2 regions of the Bradyrhizobium sp. 191 genome follow, and region 2 is predicted to be linked to the other one. Evidence: riboswitches for the same ligand, from Rfam matches in the RefSeq annotation. Region 2 holds a riboswitch; the other holds the start of a gene.
What was found. Region 2 has a riboswitch for glycine ahead of IVB23_RS35690 (D-amino acid dehydrogenase). Riboswitches for the same ligand answer to the same signal wherever they lie in the genome.
Positions count from the first base shown of each region.

Region 1: it holds a riboswitch for glycine, as region 2 does, so the genes downstream of both, gcvT (glycine cleavage system aminomethyltransferase GcvT) here and IVB23_RS35690 (D-amino acid dehydrogenase) in region 2, are expected to answer to the same signal.

Region 1 covers NZ_CP064692.1:7,462,293-7,477,680, reverse strand. The annotation lists gene IVB23_RS35025 (acyl-CoA dehydrogenase family protein) at 1-550, opposite strand, end outside; gene IVB23_RS35020 (OsmC family protein) at 586-1,128, opposite strand; gene IVB23_RS35015 (TetR/AcrR family transcriptional regulator) at 1,376-2,029, shown strand; gene IVB23_RS35010 (hypothetical protein) at 2,311-2,460, shown strand; gene IVB23_RS35005 (DoxX family protein) at 2,467-2,910, opposite strand; gene IVB23_RS35000 (TrmJ/YjtD family RNA methyltransferase) at 3,089-4,297, opposite strand; gene IVB23_RS34995 (NADP-dependent isocitrate dehydrogenase) at 4,633-5,844, shown strand; gene ltrA (group II intron reverse transcriptase/maturase) at 6,004-7,380, opposite strand; gene IVB23_RS34985 (cyclic nucleotide-gated ion channel) at 7,885-9,111, opposite strand; gene alaS (alanine--tRNA ligase) at 9,118-11,796, opposite strand; glycine riboswitch at 12,020-12,108, shown strand; gene gcvT (glycine cleavage system aminomethyltransferase GcvT) at 12,255-13,403, shown strand; gene gcvH (glycine cleavage system protein GcvH) at 13,414-13,782, shown strand; gene gcvP (aminomethyl-transferring glycine dehydrogenase) at 13,945-15,388, shown strand, end outside.
Region 2 covers NZ_CP064692.1:7,596,706-7,612,093, forward strand. The annotation lists gene IVB23_RS35640 (glutathione S-transferase N-terminal domain-containing protein) at 1-261, shown strand, start outside; gene IVB23_RS35645 (2-hydroxychromene-2-carboxylate isomerase) at 392-1,000, shown strand; gene IVB23_RS35650 (NADPH:quinone oxidoreductase family protein) at 1,000-1,977, shown strand; gene IVB23_RS35655 (crotonase/enoyl-CoA hydratase family protein) at 2,076-2,966, opposite strand; gene IVB23_RS35660 (amidase) at 3,137-4,558, opposite strand; gene IVB23_RS35665 (M20 aminoacylase family protein) at 4,551-5,723, opposite strand; gene IVB23_RS35670 (M81 family metallopeptidase) at 5,737-7,242, opposite strand; gene IVB23_RS35675 (ABC transporter ATP-binding protein) at 7,540-9,189, opposite strand; gene IVB23_RS35680 (ABC transporter permease) at 9,322-10,209, opposite strand; gene IVB23_RS35685 (ABC transporter permease) at 10,227-11,168, opposite strand; gene IVB23_RS35690 (D-amino acid dehydrogenase) at 11,347-12,648, opposite strand; glycine riboswitch at 12,716-12,821, opposite strand; glycine riboswitch at 12,825-12,929, opposite strand; gene IVB23_RS35695 (M20/M25/M40 family metallo-hydrolase) at 13,109-14,239, opposite strand; gene IVB23_RS35700 (ABC transporter substrate-binding protein) at 14,509-15,388, shown strand, end outside.

The DNA of each region.
Region 1 (15,388 bases), 130 kb from region 2:
TTGCGGTGCCCTGGTCGTCCTCACGCTCGAAGATGGTGCCGAAATAATGGTCGGGACCGAGATTGGAGACCCAGGGCAGCGCGCCGCGCACGATATAGCCGCCCTCGACCTTGCGCCCCTTCAGCTTCAATTTCTCGATGCCGAAGAAGCTCTTCATGGGGTTGGAGAGCCCGGTGCCGCCGAGCACGCGCCCGGTCGAGAAGGCATCGCCGAAGCGTTTGGCGAGCTTCAGGTTCGTCGAGTTCGCCGCGTACCAGACCAGCGTGTCCTGGCACCAGGCCATGAAGGCCGTGGCGCCGCAGACTTCCCCGATCGCGGCCATCGCCTGGATGGCGCAGCGTAGATCGGCGGGGCCTTCGTGCGGCACGTGACTGCCCCACGCTCCGACCGCGCCGAACTTGCGCAGCACCTCGGCCGGATAGACCGTACCGTCGTCGATACCAGCGGCGAGCGGCGCGAGCTGCTCGCGCGCGATCCGCGCCACCTCGCCCGCAATGGACGGTGCGGGCTGATCCAGAACTGCGGCCCGCGATAAAGCCAGTGAACCCATGATCGTCTCCCGCACCTTGTCCTGATTGCCGTCTGCTAGATGCCGACCTCGAGATTGACCGGCCGGGTGAAGGTGTTGGCGACCGGCGACCATTTCTTCACATGGGCAACCAGCGCATTGATCTCGTCCTGCGAGACGCCCTCGCATTCCATGTCGACCTTGACGCGGACATCGGTGAATCCGACCGGCTTGTCGGAGGTGTCGCCGGTGCCCCAGACCGCGGTGATGTTGAGATCACCTTCGAGTTCCAGCTCGAGCTTGTTGACGATCCAGCCGCGATGCACGGCATTGGCGTGCAGGCCGACCGCGAGGCAGGAGCCGAGCGCGGCGAGCGAGGCTTCGGACGGATTGGGCGCGGTGTCGTCGCCCAGCAGCCCCGGCGGCTCGTCGACGATGTAGGGCGGCAGGTTGCGGATGTAGTTGGCGTGGCGGAACTTGCCTTCCGCGACCGTCTTGCACTTCAAGGTCTTGATGACCTTCGGATTCGCCTTGCCGCTCGCGATCAGCTGCTCGAGCCCATTCTTGTCGATGGGCGCGAGGCACCCCGTCAGCACTGTCTTTTGAACGACGGCAGTCATCAGTCTTCTCCCTGGCAGAAGTGGAAATCGGTAGGATACCGAACGGTCTGTTTCCTTGCATGGAGCGTGCCAGAAGCAGCCAAAAGCGAAATGCGAAGCATTGGAGCCGCTTAAGCGTCGCTGCCTGCCGATTGGCCAGCCCCCTCCTGCTCAAAGCCGGAGCAGATGACTGAGCGGATGCGAATCTTTTCAGCGCCAACCAGATGCGGCTTGCTGATGTGATGCAGCTGCGATTAAGTTGCAGCCCATGGCAAAGACGTCATCGAAGAAGAATTCGAACTCGCCCCACGCCGGCGCAGGCGACGACGAATCCGCGCGCGGGCGCCTGCTCAGTGCCGCGACGCATCTGTTCTGCAAGAACGGCATCAACGCCACCGGCATCGATGCGATCATCGAGGAAGCCGGCACCGCGAAGACCACGCTCTACAAATTGTTCGGCTCCAAGACCAATCTCGTCAACGCCGTGCTGGAAAGCGAAGGCAAGCAGTGGCGCGAATGGTTCATCGGCGCCATGGAGCAAGGCGGCGGCGATGCACAGGCGAAGCTCACGCGCATCTTTCCCGCGCTGAAGAGCTGGTTCGCGGAGGAGCGCTTCTACGGTTGCCCCTTCATCAACGCGGTCGGCGAGCACGACAAGGACGCCAAGCAGTTTCGCAACATCGCGCTGAAGCACAAGAAGATCGTGCTCGGCCATATCGAGAAGCTCGCCGGCGAGCTCGGCTCGAACGAGCCTGCGGTGCTCGCGCATCAGCTTGGCCTGATCATCGATGGCGCGATCGTCGCAGCCATGATCTCGCGCGACCCGGGCGTGGCCGATACGGCGGCACTCACGGCAGGTCCCCTGCTCGGCCAATCCAAGCCGAAGAAGAAGCGGGCGGCGGAGCAACTCGAGGCGGTCTGAGTCCGTAGGGACGGTTAGGAAACGCAACCGATCCCGTCTCTTCAGCGTCACGCGGGTATTCGAATGATGGTGTCCGCGTCCAGTGGGTCAGCCAGGCTTACCGACTCCTCGACCTGCGCACTCGTCGTCGCCACGGAGGCGGGTGTCCGCAACCAGCAAGCTGCTCCGCGCGCATAGTGCGTGTGTTCCGGCGCGTTGCCACTCAGAAGACGACTTGCCGTGTCGGTTCCTTTGGGCGACACTGGCCATATTTCAGAGAACGTATTTTTCGAGAGGGCGTGATGCCCGAGATACTGGAAGTCATGCTGTGGTGTGCCGCGCTCGCGACGTGGCTGATGCTTCTCTTCGCGTTCCTGGGCGATGCCTTGAAGCCGCTCGCAAGGAGCATCCGTCGAGCGATCGAGGACGCATTCAAGCCCCACGTGAAGTGACGCCGTCTACGTTGCCCGGTCCAGGCTGAATCGGCCTGGCCCGGTGACGAAGATCAACATCGCGCCTCCCATGATCGAGATGTTCTTCAGGAAATTGTTGTATTGACCAATCTGCTGCGCCCCGGCGGGATATTCCCAGTAGCGGTGCGCGATCACTGTCGCCATCAGCACGAACACGAACATCAGAACTGCGCAGTAGCGCGTGCCGAGACCGAATATCAGACCAAGGGATATGAGGACCTCGACCGCTATGTTGATGATGGTGAACAGCTCAGGTGCTGGAAGGTTCAACGATCTGAAATAGCCCACCGAGCCGCCGAAATTGGATAGCGCTCCGTACGCGCTTCCGACGAATACCCACGCAAGTAGAATGCGGCCGATCAAGATCAGCACGCCCGCTCTCCTTGTGGCGAACTCGTCGAGCGCCCGCGACTCCAATTGGGATTTCACTGAAAGAATCCCCCTGCTGTCCACGACCGGCTGAACACGTCCACGGCGAGAGCCAGCCTAGCATGATTGGCGGATCGCACGAAGCGCTCAGACCGCGCGCAGGCCAAGCCGCCGCTCACGAGTGTCAGCGGAGTTGACGCATATTCGTGGGACGTAGCGGAGCGCCTGGAGCCTGCTGCTACGGAGCGCTCGATCCGTCGGCCATCATCGCCGCAAGCCGCACCAGCTCCGCCTCGATATCGCGCTCCACATCGGCTGCGCGGACGTCGAGCACCCGATAGTCCCGCGCCTCCAGCCAGGTCCGCCGTCCCGCGCGGTCGGCCGCAATCGCCTCGCTCTCGCCCGGGTTGACCAGCTCGACCGCGATCCGGTGCGGGAACGAGACGAAGTCCGGGATGTGGCGCCCGACCGGGGTCTGGCGCTTGAACTGGCCGGCGAAGCGGCGGTCGCGGGTCAGCGCCTGCCACAGCAGGCGCTCGGCGTCGGTCGGGTTGCGGCGGAGCAGGCGAGCAAGGCCGCGCACGGTCGAGCCACTGTCGGGCACGCCGCCGCCCTGCCCGTGCTCGGCCAAGAGCGCGCGCAGGCGCGTGGCCTGCTCGCCGTCGAGCACGCCGCCCTTGGCCGGGCCCTTGCGTCCCTCCGCGATCGCCATCACCACCCCGTGCAGGGTGTGCATGTCCTGCTTGGTCGGCTCCATGCGGGTGAAGATGTTACGCAGGTTCACCAGCATGGTGTCGCGCTTCTCGGCCGGGCGCAGGAATTCGACCTTGTCGAGTTCGCGCACGAGATTGTCGAAGAAGGCCTGCATCTGGTGCTGCGAGGCGCGCTCGGACCGTTCCGGCATGGCGTGGGGCAGCTCGCCGGATGTGGCCCGCTTGAACCATTCGTAGCCGATCAACAGCACGGCCTGGGCGAGATTGAGCGAGGCAAAGCCCGGATTGACCGGGAAGGTGATGATGCGGTTGGAGAGGCCGACCTCCTCGTTGGTCAGGCCCCAGCGCTCCCGGCCGAACAGGATGCCGCACCTGCCGCCGGTCGCGACGTGCCCGGCGATCTCGCTGGCTGCGGCTTCCGGCCCGACCACCGGCTTGGCCTGGTCGTGGGGGCGTGCCGTGGTGGCGAACAGGAGGTCGAGGTCGGCGACCGCCTGCTCCACCGTGTCGAACAATTCGACCTTCTCCAGAATATGGTCGGCGCCGGCCGCGGCGCGCTGGGCGGCGATGTTGGGCCAGCCGTCCCTGGGGTTGACGATGCGAAGCCGGCCGAGAGCAAAGTTGCCCATGGCGCGCGCGGCCATGCCGATGTTCTCGCCGAGCTGCGGCTCGACCAGGATGACGATGGGACCGTCGAGGGATAGACCCGCCTTGCTCTTGTCAGTCCCCGACATCTCGCTTCGCTTTCACACTGTCTCTCAAGGCCTTGGCCAGGCGCTCTCAGGAATTGATTCAAGCCGCGCCTTCCGGCCGGCCCTGCCCGCCTGTCGTTTGCCTGTCCTGACGAAATTCTCAAGGGAAATAACGGGTTGGATTCGACTTTTGAATCTCGCTGGGAACGCGAGCCCGGGCCCGACTGCGGCCCGGCCGGCCGCTCCCCATCTGCGGAAGCTTGATGAGCTAAAAGTGCATAATCCCTTGGCTTTCGCCCGCCGCGCGGCGATGCTAAGAGGCGGCGGATATTCCCGTGGCGCGCCAAAAGCGCCGTTCCCAAGAGGCTTCCCCGATCATGGCAAAAATCAAGGTATCCAATCCCGTCGTCGAACTCGATGGCGACGAGATGACCCGGATCATCTGGCAGTACATCAAGGACAAGCTGATCAACCCGTTCCTGGATGTCGAGCTGCTCTATTTCGACCTGGGGATGGAATACCGCGACCACACCAACGATCAGGTCACCATCGACGCCGCCGAGGCGATCAAGAAGGTCGGCGTCGGCGTGAAGTGCGCCACAATCACCCCGGACGAGGCCCGGGTGAAGGAGTTCAACCTCAAGCAGATGTGGAAGTCGCCGAACGGCACCATCCGCAACATCCTCGGCGGCGTGATCTTCCGCGAGCCGATCATCTGCAAGAACGTGCCGCGCCTGGTTCCCGGTTGGACCAAGCCGATCATCATCGGCCGCCACGCCTATGGTGACCAGTACCGCGCCACCGACATCAAGTTCCCGGGCAAGGGTACCCTCTCGCTGAAGTTCGTCGGCGAGGACGGCACCGTGATCGAGAAGGAAGTGTTCAAGGCGCCCGGCGCCGGCGTTGCCATGGAGATGTACAATCTCGACGACTCCATCATCGACTTCGCCCGCGCCTCCTTCAACTACGGCCTGCTCCGCAACTACCCGGTGTACCTGTCGACCAAGAACACGATCCTCAAGGTCTATGACGGCCGCTTCAAGGACATCTTCCAGGAGATCTTTGACAAGGAGTTCAAGAAGGACTTCGACGCCAAGGGCCTGACCTACGAGCACCGCCTGATCGACGACATGGTGGCCTCGGCGCTGAAATGGTCCGGCGGCTATGTCTGGGCCTGCAAGAACTACGACGGCGACGTGCAGTCCGACACGGTCGCGCAGGGCTACGGCTCGCTCGGCCTGATGACCTCGGTGCTGCTCACCCCCGACGGCAAGACGGTGGAAGCCGAAGCCGCCCACGGCACGGTGACGCGGCACTACCGCGAGCACCAGAAGGGCAAGGAGACCTCGACCAACTCGATCGCCTCGATCTTCGCCTGGACCCGTGGCCTCGCCCACCGCGCCAAGCTCGACAACAATGCCGAGCTGGCGAAGTTCGCGAGCACGCTGGAGAAGGTCTGCGTCGACACCGTCGAGGCCGGCTACATGACCAAGGACCTCGCGCTCCTGGTCGGCGCCGACCAGCGCTGGCTCTCGACCACGGGCTTCCTCGACAAAGTCGCGGAGAACCTGACGAAAGAGCTGGCGTAAGCTCAGCTGTCATGCCCCGGCTCGACCGGGGCATCCAGTACGCCGCAGCCCATCGGCTGACTCACCGCCGCCTCTGGAAATCGGGATAGGGGGGAGTCTCGCGACTCCTCCCCTCCCACACCACCGTACGTACGGGTCCGTATACGGCGGTTCGGCGGATTATGCGGTGCGCTGAGCTGCGATGGACACCAGACCGAGTGAACCGAAGAGGGCGATTGGCAAGGCCATGTTGAGCGCGGGGCTGTTCGCGAGCCGCCAAGGGCCACGTGGGCTGCTGGCGGTCTTTGCCGCCAGAACCCGGCCGACGCCGCGGCGTCGCAACTCGGCAAAGCGAGCGGGTCCGCGCTTCCATTGCTTCCAGACGACGGCGCGCAACCGCCGCCTGATCCATTCATCAAGCGCGCGCAACACCGACGGAGTTTGGCAGAAGCCGAAGTAGCCGCGCCATCCTTTGAGATAGACGGACAGCTCCTTGACGCTCTGCGCGAGGCTTCGGCCGCCCGTGCGTCGCGTCAGCTCCCGAACCTTCGCCTTGAAGCGGGCGACGGCCTGCGGCGCGATACGCCGTCGTGGCGGCTGCTCCCATGTAAAGCTAAAGCCCAGGAACTTGCGGACACTCGGTTTGGCGACCGCGCTCTTGGCCTTGTTGACCTTCAGCTTGAGACGCTTTGCAAGGAACTTCTCGATGCCGGCCATCACCCGCTCACCCGCTTTCTGACTACGCACATAGACGTTGCAGTCATCGGCGTAACGCACGAAGCGATGTCCGCGCTTCTCCAATTCCTTGTCCAACACATCCAGCATCAGGTTCGACAACAGCGGCGAGAGCGGGCCACCCTGCGGCGTCCCCTCCTCAGTCGGGCTGACCAGTCCTCCCTCCATCACACCCGCGGTCAGAAAGCCGCGGATCAACTTCAGGAGGCGCTTGTCAGCAACTCTCTTGGCCACAAGCCCCATCAGGATGTCGTGGTTGACCCGGTCGAAGAACTTTTCCAGATCGATGTCCACGACAACGGCGTGCCCGGACGCAATGTAGGTCTGCGCCCGTTCCACCGCCTGATGCGCCGAGCGGGTCGGCCGGAAGCCGAAGCTCGCCTCGGAGAACGTTCCGTCCCAATCTGCCTGCAACACCTGCATCACCGCTTGCTGGATAAAGCGGTCGAGTACCGTCGGGATGCCGAGCGGCCGCAGGCCGCCCGATGCCTTCGGTATCTCCACCCGCCGCACCGGCTGTGGCTTGTAGGTGCCATCAAGCAACTGGGCGCGGATCGTGAGCCAGTGCTCCTTCAGGTAGGCCGGCAGTTCGTCGACGGTCATTCCGTCGACGCCCGCCGTACCCTTGTTGCGCTTCACTTGCGCCAACGCTTTCTTCAGGTTCTCACGCTCGACTACTGCTTCCATCGACGGCCCTGCGACCGCCGGGCGTTCGAGACTGGCCCCCGCCGCACTTGCTTCGACCTCTTGGGCGGCGGTATTCGGGGCTTCACCCCTTGTTCCGGTGCCCAAGTTCAGCTCGACCTGAGTTTTCTGTCGCATGGCTCGCGCGAGATGACCGCTCTACTGACCACTTCCACCGTTCGGGCCTTCAGCGGCGCGCTGCCGCCCACTATGCCCTCTGCTGACTTCTGCACGGCGGTCAGATCGCCTTGCGACGACCTCAGTCCCGTTGCCGGGACACCGCACAGACCTCCCGAGGTAAGACCGACCGCCTTCGCCGCACGCCCGCCGGATTTACCACCCCGACCCTTGATGACTATGGACTTCGCGATCAGTAGCTCGCTCGTCCGGCCGGGTAGGCCTCGTTATCCGGTAATTGTCCATCGAGCCGCGGCTTTGCTCCACGCTGTCTTCAGACCCCACCTCGCGATGACGCCCTTGCGCTTCGCTAACCCTTCGCCGTCATCAGGCTGGGTAGAGGACTTCCACCTCCAAGCTGTCGTTCATACTCGGCACACTACTGGGTCGTCCGGTCAAGCCGGACGACGACAGCGGAGGCGGCGTTGGCCGCTCCCCATATCTTCCAAGGTACGAGCGTTGGCCTCAGCCCGCTCCGCCTTCCTCCCCCGCCTGCGCCAGCTCCGCCAGCGCGAGATCGCCGGTGTCGGCGAGCCGTGCCTTGGCGGTGGTATGGACGTGGTCGGCGAGCGTCGGCATGCGCGCGATCAGCGCGTGAAAATCCTGGGCGTCGAGCACGAGCAGCCGGGTCTTGCGGGTCGCCGTCACCGTGCCGCTGCGCTTTGTTTTGTGAAGCAGCGCGATCTCGCCGAAGAAGGTGCCGTCGCTAAGGCGCACATGCTGGCTCGGCAGCGCGATCTCGACCTCGCCGGCGGTGATGAAATACATCGACGAGGCGACATCGCCCCGCCGCACCAGGATCTCGCCCTGCTCGATGGTGCGCGCGCGCAATAGGCGCATGATGTCGGCGATCTCCGCGGCCGACAGATGCGAGAACAGCGGCACCCGCGCCAGCATGCCCCAGGTGACGACGAAATCGCGCCGCTTCACCTCTTCCGCGAATGCGGTCGAGATGATCGCGACCGGCAGCGCGATCATGGCGAAGCCGGCGATGATGGCGAAGGTGGAGACGAACTTGCCGAGCGGCGTCACCGGCACGACGTCGCCATAGCCGACGGTGCCGAGCGTGACGATCGCCCACCACATCGCCTGCGGAATGGTGCCGAGCTTGTCGGGCTGCACGTCGCGCTCGATGGCGTAGAGCAGCGAGGCGAAGGTCAGCACCGCGCCGATCAGGATGACGATGCAGCCGATCAGCGCGCGCCGCTCGGCATGCACGGCCGCAAGCAGCGAGCGCATCGCCGGCGAATAGCGGATCAGCTTGAAGAACGGCAGCACGCCGAGCGCGGCCAGCGTCGCATGCCCGCCGGTGGCGAGCACGATTGCGGCGGGCAGGAACGCCATGAGATCGATGATGCCGAGCGCGGAGAAGGCGTAGCCGAGCCGGTCGGCCAGCGCGGAGCCCTTGCGCTGGGTGTGCCCCGCCACCGTCCACAGCCGCGCCGCATATTCCAGCGCGAACACGATCACGGACAGGACGGTGATGGCTGCGAACAGCGTGCCGAACTGCGCATCGAGCTCCGGCACCGAGGCGAGGATCATCGCGGCCACATTGAGCACGATGATCCCGATGATCAGCTGGATGAAGCGCGACCCGACCGAATAGGCCAAGGGATCGTGCTCCAGCAGATCGTAGAGGCGATCCCGAAATTCGGGATCGCGAAGCCCACGTCCGCGCGGAACGGGGGCCATGGCGACTTAAGCGCCCGCCATCGCTTTTTCGATCGCGGTGAGCGCGGCGGCCGCCTTGGCGCCATCGGGGCCGCCGGCCTGGGCCATGTCGGGCCGGCCGCCGCCGCCCTTGCCGCCGAGCGCCTCGGAGGCGATGCGCACGAGGTTCACGGCGTTGAAGCGCGCGGTCAGGTCCTGCGTCACGCCGACCACCACACCGGCCTTGCCGTCCTCGGTGACGCCGACGATGGCGACAACGCCCGAGCCGATCTGCTTCTTGCCGTCGTCGGCGAGGCTCTTGAGATCCTTCATCTCGATGCCTTCCACGGCACGCGCCATCAGCTTGACGTCGCCGACCTCGCGCACGCCCGAGGCTGCGCCGTTGCCGGCAGATGCGCCGCCGCCCATTGCGAGCTTCTTGCGGGCGTCGGACAACTCGCGCTCGAGCTTCTTGCGATCCTCCATCAGCGCGGCGATGCGCGCCGGCACGTCGTCGAGAGAGGTGCGCAGCTCGTTCGCCGCGGTCTTCGCCAGCGCCATGGTCTCGTTGGCGTGCCTGCGCGCGTAATTCCCGGTCAGCGCCTCGATGCGGCGCACGCCCGAGGCGACCGCGCTTTCGCCCGTCAGCGTGATCAGGCCGATATCGCCGGTGCGCTTCACGTGGGTGCCGCCGCAGAGCTCGACCGACCAGCCGAGCGCGTTGGCGCCGCGCTCGCGCGCAGTCCTGCCCATCGAGACGACGCGGACCTCGTCGCCGTATTTCTCGCCAAACAGCGCACGTGCACCGGCCTCGCGGGCCTCGTCCACGCCCATGATGCGGGTCGTGACCTCGTCGTTCTCCAGCACAACGTCGTTGGCGATGTCCTCGACGCGGGCGAGCTCCTCCGGCGTGATCGGCTTCGGATGCACGAAGTCGAAACGCAAGCGGTCGGGCGCGACCATCGAGCCGCGCTGGGCGATGTGATCGCCGAGCACCTGGCGCAGCGCCTCGTGAATGAGGTGGGTCGCCGAGTGATGCGCGCGGATCGAGGAGCGCCGCGAATGATCGACCTCGAGCTGCAGCGCGCTGCCGAGCCTGATTTCGCCGCTCTCGACCGTGCCGATGTGAACGAAGAAATCGCCGAGCTTCTTCTGCGTGTCGGTGACGCGGAACTTGACGCCGCCCTCACCCGTCAGCACGCCGGTGTCGCCGACCTGGCCGCCGGACTCCGCATAGAACGGCGTCTGGTTGAGCACGATCGCGCCCGTCTCGCCGGCCTTGAGGCTGGCGACTTCGTGGCCGTCCTTGACCAGCGCGGACACCACGCCTTCGGCGCTCTCGGTCTCGTAGCCCAGGAACTCGGTCGCACCCAGCTTCTCGCGCAGCGGGAACCAGACCGCCTCGGAAGCCGCCTCGCCCGAGCCCTTCCAGGACTCGCGCGCCTTCACCTTCTGGCGCTCCATCGCATCCGTGAACGCCGCCTGGTCGACGCCGATGCCGCGCGACTTCAGCGCGTCCTGCGTCAGGTCCAGCGGGAAGCCGTAGGTGTCGTAGAGCGTGAAGGCGACGTCGCCGTCGAACATGTCGCCCTTCTTCAGGCCCGCGCTCTTCTCATCCAGAATGGCCAAGCCGCGCGAAAGAGTCTTGCGGAAGCGGGTTTCTTCCAGCCGCAGCGTTTCCTCGATCAGATTCTCCGCGCGCATCAGGTCGGGATAGGCCTGGCCCATCTCGCGCACCAGCGCCCAGACCAGCCGATGCATCAGCGGCTCTTTCGCACCCAGCAGCTGCGCATGGCGCATCGCGCGGCGCATGATCCGGCGCAGCACGTAGCCGCGGCCCTCGTTCGAAGGCAGCACGCCGTCGGAGACGAGGAAGGCCGAGGAGCGTAGGTGATCGGCGATGACGCGGAACGAGGCCACGGTCTGCTCGTTCGGCCCGGTGCCGAGCGCGGACGCCGTCGCATCGATCAGGTTCTTGAACAGGTCGGTCTCGAACACGCTCTCGACGCCCTGGAGGATGCAGGCCATGCGCTCCAGGCCCATGCCGGTGTCGATCGAGGGACGCGGCAGCGGCTGGCGCTCCTCCTTCGTCACCTGCTCGAACTGCATGAACACGAGATTCCAGAATTCGAGGAAGCGGTCGCCGTCCTCCTCCGGCGAGCCCGGAGGCCCGCCCCAGATGTGCTCGCCGCGGTCGATGAAGATCTCCGAGCACGGGCCGCACGGGCCGGTGTCGCCCATCGCCCAGAAATTGTCCGAGGTCGGGATGCGGATGATGCGGTCTTCGGAGAAGCCGGCGATCTTCTTCCACAGCCCCGCCGCCTCGTCGTCGGTGTGGTAGACCGTGACGAGCAGCTTGTCCTTCTTCAGCCCGAACTCGGTGGTGATCAGCTTCCAGGCGAGCTCGATCGCGCGCTCCTTGAAATAGTCGCCGAACGAGAAATTGCCGAGCATCTCGAAGAAGGTGAGATGGCGCGCGGTGTAGCCGACATTGTCGAGGTCGTTGTGCTTGCCGCCGGCGCGCACGCATTTTTGCGAGGTGGTGGCGCGCTGATAGGGCCGCTTCTCCACGCCGGTGAAGACGTTCTTGAACTGCACCATGCCGGCATTGGTGAACATCAACGTGGGGTCGTTGCGCGGCACCAATGGCGAGGACGGCACGATCTCGTGGCCGTTCTCGGCAAAGAAGTTCAGAAAGGTCGACCTGATCTCGTTGACGCCGCTCATGTTCATCCAATCGGGTGTGCTTGGACCCGCTTCCTGCCATCCAAACCAGAGGTTAGGGCTGATATCTGCGGGCCAGAGCGCTTTTAGACAAGGCCTGCTTCAGTGTCCAGAAACTGTGCAAGGAGATCAGAGGGTTGCCGCAGGCGCGCAATCCCGGTTGAAAAGGCGAAACCGCCGCGTTGACAGGCTTGGCCGGCCTGTGGTCTGTAACCATCTATATCGTACGGCCACGTCGGGAGAGACCGGCTTCACTGCCGGCGCCGAAGGAGCAACCGCCCCGGAAACTCTCAGGCAAAAGGACCGCGTGGCTTTGACAGCATCTGGAAAGAGGCGCCGACGGGCCTAACAACCCGGGTGGCACCCGCCGACGGGATAATACTCTCAGGCACAGCGACAGATGGGGCTTCGACAGGTTGGCCCGGGGAATCGTCCCCGGGGAACCGCCGAGGACCCCTGTGATGCCAGTACCCGACGACCAGAAATCGCTCCGACAGACGCCCCTCCACGCCCTGCATGTGTCCCTCGGCGGCAAGATGGTGCCGTTCGCGGGCTACGACATGCCCGTGCAGTATCCTGCCGGCGTGCTGAAGGAGCACCTCCATACGCGCGCCGCGGCCGGCCTGTTCGATGTCTCCCATATGGGGCAGCTCGCGCTCCGGCCGAAGTCCGGCAAGGTCGAGGACGCCGCCCGCGCGCTGGAACGGCTGGTGCCGCAGGACATCGTGGCAATCGCGCCGGGACGGCAGCGCTACGCCCAGTTCACCAATGCGGACGGCGGGATTCTCGACGATCTCATGGTCGCCAATTTCGGCGATCACCTGTTCCTGGTCGTCAACGCCGCCTGCAAGGACGCGGACGAGGCGCATCTGCGCGCGCACCTCGCGGACGACTGCGTCATCGATTCTCTTGCCGACCGCGCGCTGATCGCGCTGCAGGGCCCGAAGGCGGAAGCGGCGCTGGCGAAATTGTGTGCAGAGGCGCCGTCGATGACATTCATGGATGCCGGCCCGCATGAGGTCGCCGGCGTCAAATGCTTCGTCTCGCGCTCCGGCTATACCGGCGAGGACGGCTTCGAAATCTCCGTTCCCGCCGCCGACGCCGAGCGCCTCACCAGGACGCTGCTCGAAAACCCGGACGTGCTGCCGATCGGCCTCGGCGCCCGCGACAGCCTGCGGCTCGAAGCCGGGCTCTGTCTCTACGGCCACGACATCGACACCGCGACCACGCCGGTCGAGGCCGCGCTGGAATGGTCGGTGCAGAAGAGCCGGCGCAGCGGCGGGTTGCGCGCCGGCGGTTTTCCCGGCGCCGACAAGATCCTTGCGCATTTCGATAGCGGCGCATCCCGCCGCCGTGTCGGCCTGCGCGCCGAAGGCCGCGCGCCGGTGCGCGAGGGCGCGCCGCTGTTTGCGGACGCGGCCGGCGGCGAGCCGATCGGCAAGGTCACCTCAGGCGGTTTCGGCCCGAGCCTGAATGCGCCGGTCGCGATGGGCTATGTGCCCACGAATCTGAGTGCGCTCGGCACCAAACTCTTCGCCGAGGTGCGCGGCCAGCGACTGCCGCTCGCAGTCGCCGCCATGCCCTTCGTGAAAAACACTTACAAACGCTGAGGACAAGACAATGACCACGACGCTGTACACCTCCGACCACGAATGGCTCGCGATCGACGGCGATACCGCCACGGTCGGCATCACCGACTACGCCCAGCAGCAGCTCGGCGACGTCGTATTCGTCGAATTGCCCAAGGTCGGCCGCAGCTTGAAGAAGGCTGAAGCCGCCGCGGTCGTGGAATCGGTGAAAGCCGCCTCCGACGTCTACGCGCCTGTTACGGGCGAAGTGCTCGAGGCCAACGAGGCGCTCGCCGCCGAGCCGGCGCTGGTCAATTCGGACGCGCAGGGCGCGGCCTGGTTCTTCAAGATCAAGATGGCCGACAAGAGCGAGCTCGGCAGCCTCATGGATGAGGCTGCCTACAAGGCGCACACGGCGTGAGATGACGAGGACAGCCGCCTCATACTCAGTGTCATCACCCGCGAAGGCGGGTGATCCAGTACGCCGCGGCCTCTCGGTTCAATCCGCGCTGCTGGTGAGTACTGGATGCCCCGCCTTCGCGGGGCATGACACCGACAGCCAAATCTAAAGCGAGGACCCATGATGACCGCGCACCGCAAGACCAACGGCGACACCGCCGCAAGTTTCGTCCGCCGCCACATCGGCCCCTCGGCGCGCGACGTCACCGCAATGTTAGAGGCCGTCGGCGCGAAAAGCGTCGACGCGCTGATGGCGGAGACGCTGCCGGCTTCGATCCGGCAGGCCACTCCGCTCGATCTCGGCAAGCCCTTGAGCGAAACCGAGGCGATCGCGCATATGGGCGAGCTCGCAGCCCAGAACCAGGTCTTCACCTCGCTGATCGGCCAAGGCTATTCCGGCACGATCCTGCCCGCGGTGATCCAGCGCAACATCCTGGAGAATCCGGCCTGGTACACGGCCTATACGCCCTACCAGCCCGAGATCAGCCAGGGCCGCCTGGAGGCGCTGTTCAACTTCCAGACCCTGATCTGCGACCTCACCGGGCTCGACGTCGCCAACGCCTCGCTGCTCGACGAGGCCACTGCCGCCGCCGAAGCCATGGCGCTCGCCGAGCGGCACTCGCAGGTCAAGGCGAAAGCGTTCTTCGTCGACAGGGACGTCCATCCGCAGACGCTCGCGGTGATGCGCACCCGCGCCGAGCCGCTGGGCTGGACCCTGATCGTCGGCGATCCCCTCACCGATCTCGACACGGCCGACGTGATCGGCGCGCTGCTGCAATATCCGGGCTCGTCGGGCGCTTTGCGCGACCTCAGGCCCGCGATCGCGGCGCTGAAGGCCAAGGGAGCGCTCGCAATCGTCGCGGCCGACCTGCTGGCGCTGACGCTGCTGGCCTCGCCCGGTGAGCTCGGGGCCGACATCGCGATCGGCTCCGCGCAGCGCTTCGGCGTGCCGATGGGCTATGGCGGGCCGCATGCGGCCTATATGGCGGTGCGCGATGCGCTGAAGCGCTCGCTGCCCGGCCGCATCGTCGGCCTCTCCGTCGACTCCCGCGGGATGCCGGCCTACCGCCTCGCGCTGCAGACGCGCGAGCAGCACATCCGCCGCGAGAAGGCGACCTCCAACATCTGCACCGCCCAGGTGCTGCTCGCCGTGATCGCCTCGATGTACGCGGTCTATCACGGCCCCGAGGGGCTCTCGCAGATCGCGCGCAACGTCCACCGCCGCACCGCCGTGCTCGCGAGCGGCCTGCGCAAGCTCGGCTTTGAGCCGCAGTCCGAAAACTTCTTCGACACGCTCAGCGTCGATGCCGGCGCCAGGCGCGCCGAGATCATCGCGCGCGCCGCGGCCGAACAGATCAATCTCGGCATCGGTGATGCGGCTCTGCGCATCGCGCTCGACGAGACCACGACGCCTGCGACGGTGGAAGCGGTCTGGCGCGCCTTCGGCGGCACCTTCGCTTATGCCGAGATCGACGCCGGCACGCGCGAGGCGCTGCCGGAGACGCTGAAGCGCACCACCCCGTTCCTCACCCATCCGGTCTTCCACGCGCATCGCTCGGAGACCGAGA
Region 2 (15,388 bases):
CTCGGCAAGACCGGGGCTTTTGTCGCCGGCGACTATTCCATCGCCGACATCGCCTGCTTCCCCTGGACGATGACCCACAAGGCGCAAGGCTTTACGCTCGAGGACTATCCGAACGTGAAACGCTGGTATGCCGAGGTTCGTGCGCGGCCGCAGGTGCAGGCCGGGCTTGCGATCGGCAAATTCGTCAAAGAGCCGTTCGACGAGGAATCACGCAAGATCATGTTCGGACAAAGGGCTAAGGAAGTGCTGGGAAAGAGGTGACGGCAACGCCGTCATTCCGGGGCGCGCGAAGCGCGAGCCCGGAATCCATCAGGCCGCAACAAGACTGGTGAAATGGATTCCGGGCCTGCGCCTGCGGCGCATCCCGGAATGACAAACATAAGGAACCATCATGATCGAATTCTTCTTCGACTGCTCCAGCCCCTGGACCTATCTCGCCTTCCACAACATCCAGCCGCTCGCCAAGGAGCTGGGCGCCGAGATCACCTGGCGGCCGATCCTGGTCGGCGGCATCTTCAATACGGTCAATCCGAGCGTCTACGCTCAGCGCGAGAAGCCGGTGCCGCTGAAGGCGCGCTACATGAAGAAGGACCTTCAGGACTGGGCGCGTTCGGCTGGCCTTTCGATCAAGATGCCGCCGACGGTGTTTCCCGTGAACAGTGTCAAGGCAATGCGCGGCTGCATCTGGCTGGGCAAGGACATGGTGCCGTTCGCAACCGCCGTGTTCGAGACCTATTGGGGCGAGGACAAGGACATCTCGCAGGACGCGGTGCTCGCGGAGATCTGCAGGAAGGTCGGCATCGACGAGCAGAAGTTCTTCGCCGGCATTGCCGAGCAGGGCATCAAGGACCAGCTCAAGGCCAACACGGAGGAGGTCGTCGCCCGCGGCGGCTTCGGCTCGCCGACGATCTTCGTGAACAAGACCGACATGTATTTCGGCAATGATCGCCTGCCGCTGATCCGCGAAGTGCTTCAGCGCAGCAAGGCGAGCGCGGCCTGATGGTGCGCGCCGTCGTCTGCCGCGAGCTCGGCGCGCCCGAGCGTTTGCTGCTGGAAGAGTTTCCGTCCCGCGCGCTGAAGCCGGGTGAGGTGCGCGTCGCCATCCGCGCCGCCGGGCTGAACTTTCCCGACGTGCTGATGGCTGCCGGCGAATATCAGCTCAAGCCGGAGCTGCCGTTCACGCCGGGCATGGAAGCTGCCGGCGACGTCACCGAGGTGGGATCGGAGGCAAGCGGCGTTGCCGTCGGCGACAAGGTCATCGTGAAGATGCGCTTTGGTGCCTTCACGGATGAAGCGGTGGTGACGCCGTCGCAGCTCACCCCCATGCCATCGACGTTCGACTACGCCGAGGCAGCGACCTATCTCGCCGGCCATGGCACCGCCTATCATGCGCTGATCGATCGCGGTCGGGTCGGGCCGGGCGAGGTGCTGCTGGTCCATGGCGCCGGCGGCGGTGTCGGTCTTGCCGCCGTCGAGATCGGCAAGATGCTGGGCGCGATTGTGATCGCGACGGCTTCAAGCGACGAGAAGCTTGCGATCGCGCAATCGCGCGGCGCCGATCATCTCGTGCGCTATGACCGCGAGCCGTTTCGCGACGCCGTCAAGCGTATCACCGACGGCCGCGGCGCGGACGTCGTGTTCGACCCCGTCGGCGGCCAGGTCTTTGAAGACTCGATGCGCTGTATCGCCTGGGGCGCGCGACTCCTCGTGATCGGCTTCACCGGCGGCATCGGTTCGGCCAGGGCCAATCTCCTGCTGATCAAGGGCGCCAGCGTGCTTGGTGTGCGCGCCGGGGAGGCGGTGCGGAGAAATCCTGCGCTTGGTGAAGCGCGCCTGAAGATGCTGCTGCAATGGGCGGAGGAGGGCAAGCTGCGCCCCAACGTCTCGCACCGCCTGCCGCTGGAGGACTATGCGAAGGCGATGCGGCTGTTGATCGACCGCAAGGCGATCGGGCGGGTCGCGCTGGTGATGCAGTGAAAAGTAGGGTGGGTTAGCCGAAGGCGTAACCCACCTCTTCTGTCTCCGCGGTGATATCAATGGTGGGTTACGCTGCGCTAACCCACCCTACAGGAGCCTCACTTGTACTCCCGCTCCGTCCACCACGGGAAATAGTCCGGCATGTCGGTCGATACCTTGTCCTTGAACTGCGCGGGACGCTTTTCCAGGAACGACACCACGCCTTCCTTGACGTCGCCGGAACGGCCGCGGGCGTAGATGCCGCGGCTGTCGACCTTGTGGGCCTCCATCGGATCGTCGGCGCCCATCATGCGCCACATCATCTGGCGGATCAGCGCGACCGAGACCGGGGCGGTCTTCGCGGCGAATTCCTTGGCGAGCGCGCGGGCGGTCGGCAGGAGATCATCCGGCGGCACTACCTTGCTGACGAGGCGCCCCGCAAGCGCTTCCTGCGCCGGGAAGACGCGGCCCGAATAGCACCATTCCAGCGCCTGCGAGATGCCGACGATGCGGGGCAGGAACCAGCTCGAGGCCGCCTCCGGCACGATGCCGCGCTGGGAGAACACGAAGCCGAAGCGCGCGGCCTCCGAGGCAATGCGGATATCCATCGCGAGCTGCATGGTGACGCCGATGCCGACCGCAGGTCCGTTCACCGCGGCGATCACGGGCTTGAGGCACTTGAAGATTCGCAACGTCACCTGGCCGCCGCCGTCGCGCACCTGCGGATCGCTGTAATCGACCTTGCCGTCGGCGAGGCGCTTCACCGGCCCGCGCCGCGCATCGCGGTCGAACGTGTCGGCGCCGGACGAAAGATCCGCGCCCGCGCAAAAACCGCGGCCGGCGCCGGTGACGATGATGGCGCGGACGTTGTCGTCCTTGTCGGCGGCGTCGAACGCGTCGATCAGCTCCGCCTGCATCTGCGCATTGAAGGCATTGAGCTTGTCGGGCCGGTTCAGCGTGATCGTGAGGATCTGCTCGGCGACCTCGTATTTGATCGTCTCATACGCCATGGTGGTTTCCTTCCTTTGTTTCTTGTTCTCTCTGTAGCACGTCATTCCGGGGCGCGCCCTCTTGGCGCGAGCCCGGAATCCATACTCATTGTGGTGGTTATGGATTCTCAGGTGCGCAATTGCGCACCATAGCTCGTCGCTTCGCGACGCCCCGGAATGACGGGAGATATTTACGTCGCCGGCGGCTCGGGCCAGGGCCGCTGCGGGCCACGCAGGCCCTCGAACGCCTTGGCCATGCCGAGCACGCCGATATCGTCGAAGCGCCGGCCGACGATCTGCACGCCGATCGGAAACCCCTTGGCGTCGAAGCCGCCATTGACGGAGATCGCGGGGTTCTCCGACATATTCCACGGCACGGTATAGGCGATGTGCTCGAACGGCTTCATGGGATCGTTGGTGGGGGAAGCCCATTCCGCGGGGTAATTCACGTTCGGTGCGGTCGGCGAGATCACATAGTCGAGCTCGCAGAACAGCTTTGCTGCCGCCGCACGGATCGCCATCGTCTGGTTGAAGCCGCGGATGACCTCGACGCCCGACAGCTTCGCGCCGGACTCACCCCATTTGAAGATATAGGGCAGCACCTTTGCCTGCTCGGCCGGCGTCAGCTTGGACAGATCGTCCCACATCCGCGCGCGCCAGAAATTGTCGAGGCCGTCGAGCATCTCGCGCGTGAGGATGCCGTCGACCTCGGTCACGATGGCCCCTGCAGATTCGAACGCCTTCGCCGCCTTCACCGCGACCTCGCGGACCGGTTTCTCCAGCGGCAGGCCGCAGCCGGGATCGAGCATCAGGCCGATGCGCAGTTTTCGCGGCGACTTCTCCAGCCCTTTCCAGTTGAGGGGTTCTGCCGGCAGGCTCATGCCGTCGCGCCGGTCGGGTTTTGCGATCGCGCTCATCATCAGCGCGCAGTCGTCGACCGTGCGTGTCATCGGGCCGGCGACGCGGCCGACATAGGTGGGATCGATCGGCACGCGGCCGAAGCTCGGTTTCAGGCCGACGAGCCCGCACCAGCCGGCTGGCAGCCGCACCGAGCCGCCGATATCGGTGCCGAGATGCAAGGGACCATAGCCGGCCGCTGCGGCCGCGCCTGCGCCAGCGCTGGAGCCGCCGGGATTCTTGGTGAGGTCCCAGGGATTACGCGCCAGCGCATGGAAGCTGGAAAGCCCGGAGGACAGCATACCGTAATCGGGCATGGTGGTCTTGGCGAAGATGATCGCGCCGGCCTCGCGCAGCCGCGCAGCCGGCGGGGCGTCCTTCTCGGCCGGCACGAGCTTGACACTGGCCGCGCCCAGCGGCACCGGCACGCCCTTGGTCGCGATGTTGTCCTTCACCGTGACGGGCACGCCGTCGAGCGCGCCGGACGGCTCGCCGCCAGTCCAGCGCGCGGTCGAGGCCTTGGCGGCCTCGCGCGCGGCGTCGGGATCGAACGCATAGAGTGCCTTCAGATGCGGTTCCCACGCGGCGACATGCGCGAGCACGTCTTCCAGCACCTCGCTCGGCGAGAACTGCTTGGCGCGATAGCCTGCGATCAAATCGACCGCGGACAGATCGTGCAGCGAGGTAACCGCCTCTTCGACGCTCTTCTTATGCATGGGCCCCCACCGGCATGCGCGTCTCGATGATGCGGGCGAACATGCTGGCGCCGATCGGCAGGATCTTGTCGTCGAGCACGAAGCCGGGATTGTGCACGGGCACCGAGCCGTCATGGCCGACCCAGAAATACGCGCCGGGGACGGTCTGCAGCATGTCGGCAAAATCCTCGCTGCCCATCTTCGGCTGGGTGCGGGTGATCACGTTGGCGGGATCGACGATGGTGCGCGCGACCTCCTCGACCACCTTGGACTGCTCGACCTGGTTGACCAGCACGTCGAAGGTGTCGCGGATGTCGACGTCGATCACGCAACTATAGGCGCTCGCGATGCCGGCGCAGATCGTGCGGATGCGCTCGGCGATCAGGGTGCGGACTTCTTTCGAGAAGGTGCGGATGGTGCCGCAAAGATGCGCGTCGCCGGGAATGACGTTGTAGGCAGAACCGGCGTGAATCTGGGTTATCGAGATCACGGCGGCCTGCAGCGGCTCGACGTTGCGGCTGACGATGGTCTGGATCGCCTGCGCCAGCGTGGTCGCGATGATCACCGCGTCCTTGGAGCGTTCGGGCATCGCGCCATGCGCGCCGTAGCCGGTGATGCGGAGGTCGAAGAAGTCGGCACTGGCCATCGCGGGACCGGGCAGGATCGCGATCTCACCGTGGTTGAGGTCGGGCGCGTTGTGCAGGCCGTAGAGCTCGTCGCAGGGAAATTTCTCGAACAAGCCGTCCTTGATCATGGCGCGGGCGCCGCCGAGGCCTTCCTCGGCCGGCTGGAAGATCAGGTGCACGGTGCCGTCGAAATTCCGGGTCTCGGCGAGATAGCGCGCGGTGCCGAGCAGCATGGTGGTGTGGCCGTCATGGCCGCAGCCGTGGAAGCGGCCCGGGATTTTCGAGCTCCACTTCAGATTGGTGTTCTCCTCCATCGGCAGCGCATCCATGTCGGCGCGCAGGCCGATGCGCTTGCCGCTCGAACCCTTGCCCTTGATGACGCCGATCACGCCGGTGCCGCCGAGGCCGCGATGCACCTCGATGCCCCAGCTCTTCAGCTTGTCGGCGACGATGCCGGAGGTGCGCACTTCCTCGAAGCCGATCTCGGGATGGGCGTGGAGGTCGCGCCTGATAGCGGTGAGTTCGTCGGCGTAGCCGTCGATGCGGTCGATCGTGGGCATGTGTCCTGTCCAGTTAGCGTGAGGGAGGATCGAAAACAGGGCCGTTCGGCTTGATGCGGATGCCCGGCCGCAGCCGCGTCCAGGGCAGGGTGGCGGTGTCGGCCGGCATCGCGCCGGGGGCGGCGCAGATCATCAGCTTCTCAGCGATCGGCTCGAAATCGGCGCGGAAGTGGACCGAACTCTTGTTGACCAGGATCTTCTCACGTGTGGGCTCGATGCCGACATAGCGGTACATCGCCTGGTCGGCGAGCTGGGCCTTGTGCGAGGAGACGACCACGCGGACGTCGCCGATGCGCAGGCAGGCGGAGGGACCCATCTCCATCTCGCGGCCGCCGTAATAGGGGCCGGGCGCGATGAAGCGGCCGTCGGAGAGCTTTTCGACCAGGAAGGTCTCGCGATAGGGTTCGTCGCCGGGAATGCCGGACTTGCCGCCGAGCGAGAGCGTCACGGTGGCGCCGACGCCGGCCGCATGCGCGGCCCTGGCCGATTCCGGATCGTAGATCGCGCCGGTGGCGGCGCTTGCCTTGTTGCGCACCAGCGCGCGCAGCATGCCTGTCGTGTCGGAATCGCCGCCGGCGCCGGGATTGTCCTGGGTGTCCGCGATGATGATCGGCTTGCTCGCATTCCGAGACAGCTCCATGGCATGGCGCACGCCATCGTCAGGCGACCAGATCTTGCCGTCGAAATCGTCCTCGTGGCTTTCGATCAGCCTGACGATCGCATCGGCCGCGCGGTCGGCGTCCGCCTGCGTCTTGCCGTAGGCGAATACGCTCGGCCCGCAATCGCGGAAATCCGCGGCCGGGAAGCCGGGCGCGAAAGAGAGTGTCGGAACCTCATCGCTCTCCATCGCGGCGAGCTTTTCGTAGATGCCTCTGGTCGGCTGGTCGTTGGTGCATTGCCAGCTGATCGGGATGAGGAACGGCAATTGCCGGAACGCCTTTGCGAAGCGCTGCTTCGTCTGCAGCAGCAGCGCCAGATGCCTTGCGCAGGCGCGGCTGGTCTCGGCCATGTCGACATGCGGATAGGTGCGGTAGGCGATCAGCGCGTCGGCATGCTCGATCATCTCGGGCGTGACGTTGGCATGGAGATCGAGGCTGGTGACGAGCGGAACATCCTTGCCGATGACGCGGCGCACGCGCGCCAGGATCTCGCCTTCGCCGTCGTCGAGATGCTCCGTCACCATGGCGCCGTGCAGGTCGAGATAGACCGCATCGATCGGCCCGGCGGCTGCGATGCCGTCGACCATCACCTTCACGATGCGCTCGAAGGCGTCCTTGGTGACATGGGCGGAGGGGCTCGCCCCGCAGGCAATCGTCGGAACGAGTTCCCAGCCGCTGGCTTCAGCGCTGTCGACGAAGCCGGCGAGGCCGACATTGATGCGCCGCATCACCTTCAGCACGTCGGCGCCTTGCGTCATCGCCGGCCAGCCGCCGCCATGCTGAAAGTCCGCGAATGTCGCCTTGGTCGGAGCGAAGGTGTTGGTCTCGTGCAGGAAGCCGCCGATGGCGATACGTGTCATCAATTCAAGTCCAGCGTTGGAAAGTGCGCGACGTTAGCCTTGGCGCGAAGGAGAGGGCAAGGCGGGAAGCACTCGCGCCGTGCATGGCCTCAAGCTGTTTTGGGAATGCTGCGGCCGCGGTGAGTGTCGTGAGTAGCGGTGCATCCAAGCTCTCCATGTCGTCCCTGCGAACGCAGGGACCCATAACCCCAGGAAAGAGTTTGGCGAATGCTGGTCGTTCGGGATTAACGCCGCACGCGAACGATAGATTCCGCAGTATGGGTCCCTGCGTTCGCAGGGACGACACCGTGAGTGTTGCTACACGGTGGCCCCCACGCCCTCGGCCACCGGCCGGAAGTTCGCAAAATCCCAGCCTCGCCCGGGTGCGGCATCCAGCAGCGCCTTGGTGTAGGCCTGCTTCGGATGCGTCAGCACTTCGGCGGCGGGACCCTGTTCGACGACGCGGCCATGCTGCATCACCACGACCTCGTCACAGATTTGCGCAGCGACGCGCAAATCGTGGGTGATGAACAGGATGGCGATGCCGAGCCGATTCTGGATCTCGTCGAGCAGTTCCAGCACCTGTGCCTGCACGGAGACGTCGAGCGCGGAAACCGCCTCGTCCGCAACCAGCACGTCCGGATCGAGCGCGAGCGCGCGAGCGATTGCGATGCGCTGGCGCTGGCCGCCGGAGAACTGGTGCGGATAGCGCGACACGGCATCTGCCGGCAGGCCGACGAGCTCGAGCAGCTCGCGTGCCCGCTTCATCGCATCGGCCTGGGAGACGCCGTAGTTGATCGGGCCTTCCGCAATGCTGTCGCCAACGGTCACGCGCGGGTTCAGCGAGCGGTAGGGATCCTGGAACACGATCTGGATCTTCTGCCGGTGCGGCTGGAGCAGGCGGCGCGAGATGTCGGCGATCTCGCGGCCGGCGAGGCGCACGCCACCGGAGGTCGGATCGATCAGGCGGACGATGCAGCGTGCCACCGTCGACTTGCCCGAACCGCTTTCGCCGACGATGCCGAGGGTGCGACCCTTGCGCAGCGTCAGCGTGACCTTGTCGGCGGCGACGACCTCGCGGCCTTTGCCGAAGAAGGCGCGCTCCTTGTAGACCTTGCTGAGCTCGTTGGCCTCCAGCACGACCGGCTCGCGGCTTTCTTCGCGCGGCTGCCGCGGCACCAGGCTCGGCACCGAGGCGAGCAGGTTGCGGGTGTATTCCATGGTCGGATTGCGCAGCACGGTGTCGAGCGGGCCGGTCTCGACCAGGCGGCCCTGCCGCATCACCGCGACGCGGTCGGCGATCTCGGCGACCACCCCCATGTCGTGCGTGATGAACAGCACGGCGGTGCCGTGATCGCGCTGCAGCTCGCGGATCAGCGTCAGGATCTGCTTCTGCGTGGTGACGTCGAGCGCGGTGGTCGGCTCGTCGGCGATGAGGAGCTTCGGCTCCAGCACCAGCGCCATCGCGATCATGATGCGCTGGCGCTGGCCGCCGGACAGGCGGTGCGGATAGGAGGCGAAGATGCGCTCGACCTGGGGCAGGTGGACCTGCTCCATCATGTCGAGGATGCGTTTCTTCCGCGCTTTTCCGTCGAGATCGGTATGCGCGCGCAGCACTTCGTCGATCTGGCGGCCGACCGGCACCACCGGATTGAGCGCGGTCATCGGCTCCTGGAAGATCATGGCCATCTTGGTCGCGCGAAGCTGGCGCAGGCGGCGGTCGGTCGCGGTGAGCAGCTCCTCGCCGACCAGCTTGATGCTGCCGCCGGTGGGAACCAGCGTGCCCTTCGGCAGGAGGCCCATCGTGGTGAGCGACGTCACCGACTTGCCCGAGCCGCTTTCGCCGACGAGGCACAGCGTCTCGCGCTCGCGCACCTGGATCGAGATGCCGTCGATGATGTTCACGCCCTTCGGCTTCTTGCCGATGGAAACGACGAGGTTGTTGATGTCGAGGATGGTGTTGGTCACGTCAATTCTCTCCGTCATTCCGGGGCGCGACAAAGTCGCGAGCCCGGAATCCATCGGGCCGCAGCACACGTGGTGAAATGGATTCCGGGCTCGCGCCAAGAGGCGCGCCCCGGAATGACAACGCTACTTGTTTCACTTCCCCTCCCGCTGCTTCATGCGCGGATCGAGTGCGTCGCGGGCGGCGTCGCCGATCAGGTTGATGCTGAGGATGGCGATCGAGAGCAAGAGGCCCGGCCAGAAGATCAGCGACGGCTTGATCTGGAAATACTGGCGGCCCTCGGCCATGATGTTGCCCCAGGTCGGTGTCTCCGGCGAGATGCCGGCGCCGAGGAAGGAGAGGATGGCCTCGGTCAGAATGGCGCTCGCGCAGACATAGGTGCCCTGGACGATCAGCGGCGCGATCGTGTTCGGCATCAGGTGGCGCCACATGATCTTCGGCAGGCTGGAGCCGACCGAGATCGCGGCCTCGACGTAAGGCTCCTCGCGCGCCGACAGCACGACCGAGCGCACCAGGCGCGCGACGCGCGGAATCTCAGGGATCGTGATCGCGATCAGCACGGTCCAGATGCTGGCGCCGGACAGCGACACCACGGCGATCGCGAGCAGGATGCTCGGCATCGCCATCAGGCCGTCCATGACGCGCATCAGCACGGAATCGACCAGCTTGAAGAAGCCGGAGACGAGGCCGATCGCGAGCCCGATGGCGATCGACAGAATCGCCGAGCCGATGCCGATCAGAAGCGAGATGCGGCCGCCATAGATCACGCGCGACAACAGGTCGCGGCCGTAGGCGTCGGTGCCGAGCAGGAACTGTGCGGAGGAGGGCTTGAGCCGCTGCGACGGCGCGAGCTGGATCGGATCATGCGGCGCGATCAGCGGCGCGAGGATCGAGACCACCACGACCAGCGTGAGCAGGACCGTCGCGGTCGCAATGATGGGCGTCGAGGTGAGGAATCCGAATCGCGGCCGCAGCGGCGACGTGATCGGGATGGACGACTGGGGAAGGGTATCGACTGACATTTGTTCTTATCCTTGCCTCAGTACCGGATCCGGGGATCGAGCAGGGTGTAGGCGACGTCGATGAGAAGATTGACGACGACATAGATCAGCGACGTCAGCAGGATCATCGCCTGGATCACCGGATAGTCGCGCGCCAACACCGCATCAACAGTGAGGCGGCCGATGCCGGGAATGTTGAACACGCTCTCGGTGACGACGACGCCGGAGATCAGGAGCGCGAAGCCGGTGCCGATCACGGTGATCACGGGGACCGCGGCGTTGCGCAGTGCATGGCGCATCATCACCGCGACCTCGTTGATGCCTTTGGCGCGCGCGGTACGGACATAGTCCTCGCCGAGCACGTCGAGCATCGCCGCGCGCGTCATGCGCGCGATCAGGGCGATGTAGATGAAGGAGAGTGCGCAGGTCGGCAGGATGATGCGCTCGAAGAACGGCCCGAAGCCGTTGAAGATGCTGCGGAAGCCCTGGACCGGGACCCAGCGCAGCTCGATCGCGAAGACCTGGATCAGGAGATACCCGACCACGAACACCGGCACCGAGAAGCCGAGCACGGACAGGCCCATCACGAAGCGGTCGATCCAGGTGCCGTGCTTCCAGGCCGCAATCACCCCCAGGGGCACGGCGACGATGACGGCGAGGATGATGGTCGACAGCGCGATCGAGATCGACGGCTCGACGCGCTGGCCGATCATCTTCATGACAGGCAGGTTGGAGATCAGCGAGGTCCCGAGGTCGCCGTGCAGCAGCTTGTTCACCCAGGTGATGAACTGCACGATCAGGGGCTCGTTCAGCCCGAGCGAGGCGCGGATGCGCTCGAGCCGTTCCGGTGTCGCGTTGTCGCCCGCGAGAATCGCGGCGGGATCGCCCGGCGTCAGCCGCAGAAGCAGGAACACGAACAGCGCGACGACGCCCATCACGGGCACCGCGGCCAGAACGCGGCGAATAAGATAACCCAGCATGCACTTATCTCCGGCTACGGAACGTGTGGAGCCCTGAGGCTCCCGTGAACTCTGTCGTGTCTATCATGCCTATCACTTGGGCTGGAAAGGCCGCCCGGAGACGCAGTCCTCTTAGGGCAAATTGTGTGCCAAGGGCTGCGCCGTCGCAAGAGGCCGGCATGTCTCCGATATCGACCACTCAGGATGCACGTCGCAGTTCACGCTCAACCCCAAGTGAAGGTGCCGTCGGTGGCGCGTTGAGGCCGCGCCAGCCGTCGATGGTCTGGGCGATCATCTGCGCCGTCGCGGCCGACAGGGTCCAGCCGAGATGGCCGTGGCCGGTGTTGAAGAACACGCCCGGTATCCGTCCTGCGCGCACGACCGGCATCATGTTCGGCATCATCGGGCGCAGCCCGGCCCACGGCACGACGCGCGACGTTTCGACGGCGGGGAAGTTGTTGCGCACCCAGTCGATCAGCGGCTGCACGCGGTCGGCGCGGATATCGCGATTGAAGTCGTTGAATTCGGCGGTGCCGGCGACGCGAAAACGATCGGCGCCGAGCCGGCTGGTGACGATCTTGGCGGCTTCGTCGAGCAGGCTCACCGTTGGGGTGGCGTTGCGACTTTCGACGGTGTCGAGCTGCACCGTGATCGAGTAGCCCTTCACCGGATAGACGTTGACGCGCTCGTCGAGCAGGGCGGCGAAGTGACGGCTCGCAACGCCAGCGCAGACCACGACGCCGTCGGCGTTCAGTGCGCCGCGCCCGGCCGCGACGGCATCGCTCGCGGCCAGATCGGCCCAGCCGATGACGAAGCCGCTGCCGGCCCGCGCAATTGAATCGATGTTGGCTTCGTGAATGAAGGTCGCGCCACGCCGCTTGCAGGCTTCCGCCAGGCCGCGGGTGAACTTGTGGATATCTCCGGTCGCATCCGACGGCGTGTAGAAGCCGCCATAATAGTCCTTGCGCAGTGTCGGCTCGATGCTGCGGATTTCCTCCGGCGTCACCGGGCGGCGGTCGAGGCCGCCTTCCTGCAGCAGCGCGTTGACGCGCAGACCGGATTCGAAGCCGGCCTTGTCACGATAGATGTGGAGGATGCCGCGGCGTTCGAGATCGAAGTCGATCCCCTCGCGCGCCGCGATGTCGAACAGGTACCTGCGCGCTTCGATCGCGAGCCGCGTGGTCTCGATGGTGTTGGCGCGGTAGTTGCCGATGTTGGCGACGAACTCGCTCATCCAGGAATATTTGTGCCAGTTCGGCCGCGGGTTCATCAGCAGCGGCGCGTCGCGCCGAAACATCCAGCGCAAGCCCTTCAGGATCGTCGCCGTGCTGTTCCACACTTCGGCGTTCGATGCGGAGAGCTGCCCGCCGTTGGCGAAGGACGTCTCCATCGCGGCGTAGCGGTGCTTGTCGAGCACCGTCACCCTGTAGCCGCGTTCGAGCAGGGCATAGGCGGTCGTGACGCCGGTGATGCCGGCGCCGATGATGGCGATATGGGTCATGACTAGGTTCGGGGCTCCCGTGTTTAGAGTCGGCTAACCGCCGGCCAAAGGCCGTTGGCGGCGCCCCATCTGTCACGGTTACCTGAGAGCTTGATCCGCTGCGGATCTCGCAACGGACTATCCCCTTCGGTGGGCGTTACGATTGCCTGAAATCGCGCCGCCTCTCTCCAGATCGTCCTGACGAAACGGTCCTTTTGCCTGAGAGTTTCCGGGGCGGTTGCTCCGTCGGCGCCGCAACGAAAGCCGAAAGCCTTCGCCGCGATCTCTCCCGCATCATCGCGTGGACGGCCGAGCAGTACGATACGCCTCATTTTTAGACAAGGCTAAATTTCGACCGTGACTGCCGACGTATTGTGCAGTGCGAAGTCGTCGCAGTCATTCCGGGGCGCGCGTAGCGCGAACCCGGAATCTCGAGATTCCGGGTTCGATGCTAACGCATCGCCCCGGAATGACGGGCGGACTATTCCAGCGTCGCCAGCAATCCCGCCATCAGCCGCCCGCGCTCGACCAGGCTATCGACTTCGATGAACTCCTCCAGCGTGTGCCCGTTGCCGCCGCGAACGCCCAGGCCGTCGAGCGTGGGAATTCCCATCGCGCCGGTGAAGTTGCCGTCGGAGCCGCCGCCGGAGCTGGCATGCGGTAATTCCGCGCCGAGCGATTTGGCGATGCCGCGCGCCTTCTCATAGAGCGCCATGGTGCCGGCATCCGGCTCCCAAACCGGACGCGTCACGCCGCGCGTGACCTTGAACGTGACGTCGTTGCTGGTGCCCGACAGCGCCAGCATCCTCTCGACACCGCGGTCGAGATCGGCCTGACGCTTGGCCATGGAGAGCGCTTCGCCGGTCGCGGTCGTTGCAACGCAATTGACCCATTGTCCGCCGTGGACGACGCCGACCGAGAAGGTACAGTCCTCCGTCGTCATCGCGTCGATCGCAAGGATCTGCCGCGCCATCTCTCGGATCGCCGAGCGTCCGGCCGACAACGTGGCGCCGGCGTGGCTCGGCCGTCCCGTCGCCTCGAGATTGAAGCGCGCGATGGCGTAGCGTCCGGTGGTGACGCCGTTGTCGGCGCGGCCGGGCTCCGGCACCAGCACGTATTTGTTGCGCGCCGCTTCCGCCTCGATGATGTCCCGCGTCGAAGGCGTGCCGACTTCCTCATCCGGCGTGAACAGCACGGTGATCGGCAGCGGTGTGGTGAAGGAGGCGCGCGCCAGTTGCCGGATCGCTTCCAGCGAGAGGTAATTGCCGCCCTTCATATCGTAGATGCCGGGGCCATAGCACTTGTTGCCCTCGCGCCGCCATTTCAGCTTCTCGATGGTGCCGACCGGATGAACGGTATCCATATGTCCGGCGATCAGGATGCCCGGCTCGCCCTGCTTGGGATGAGGAAACCGCGCGCGGATGACGCCGCCAAAGCCCTGGCGGCCGGCAATGCGCTCGATCGTCGCACCCATGATCGCCATATCCCGCGCCGCGATATCGAGCATGCGGTCCACGGCGCCTGCATCCCAGGTCGGACTCTCGCATTCGACCCAGCCGCGCAGGCCCTCGAGCATCGCCTCGGAATCAAAGGGAAGATTGGCAGGATTCATCTCAATGTCTCTCAAGCTTCGAAAGATGGAACGCGCATTGCATCGGCGCGGGGCAGGACAAGCGGAGGGTGTTGTAGAGCCAAACCGATCTTTGTGGAGCCCGTGCGCGCGCCGTGAGGGGCTGCGACGAAACCGGATTGACGCGCTCGGCACTGTCTGCAAGTCTCAAAAAGATAAAGGCATTGCATGAGGTTAGTTCGCCCAACGAATGAACCGCATGCTCAACCAATGACCTGCCTTTGAACAGTTTCACGTCAGGAGAACTTTCTATGTTCCACTTCATGCGCCGGGGGCGTCGCGCGTTCGCCTCCAAACTTGCGCTGTCGGTCGTCGCGCTTTCGACCGCGCTGGCCTCGCCAGTGCTTGCGGCCGGCAAGACCATTACGGCGGTGATGCATTCGGATCTGCGCATCATCGACCCGATCTTCACCACGGCCTATATCACGCGTGACCATGGCTACATGATTTACGACACGCTGGTGGCCCCGGATTCGAGCTTCAAGATCCAGCCCCAGATGGCGGACTGGAAGATCTCCGACGACAAGCTCACCTACACCTTCACGCTGCGCGACGGCCTGAAGTGGCATGACGGCGCGCCGGTGACGGCGGAAGACTGCGTCGCTTCGCTGAAGCGCTGGGCAGCGGTCGACGGCATGGGCCAGAAGCTCATGGACTTCACCGCGAGCATCGAGGCGACCGACGCCAAGACCATCACGCTGAAGCTGAAGGAGCCCTACGGCCTCGTGCTCGATTCCATCGGCAAGCCGTCCTCGCGCGTCGCCTTCATGATGCCGAAGCGTCTCGCCGAGACGCCGCCGGACAAGCAGATCCCGGAGCAGATCGGCTCGGGTCCCTTCAAGTTCGTGGCGTCGGAATTCCAGCCCGGCGTGAAGGCGGTCTACGTCAAGAACGCCGACTACGTGCCGCGCAAGGAGCCGGCGAGCTGGACCTCCGGCGGCAAGGTGGTGAAGGTGGATCGCGTCGAGTGGATCACCATGCCGGACTCGCAGACCGCAGTGAACGCGCTGCAGTCGGGCGACATCGATTTCATGGAGAACCTGCCGTATGACATGCTACCGGTGCTGGAATCGAACAAGGAGCTCACGATCGAGGTCTCCAACAAGTTCGGTTTCCAGACGCTCGGCCGCA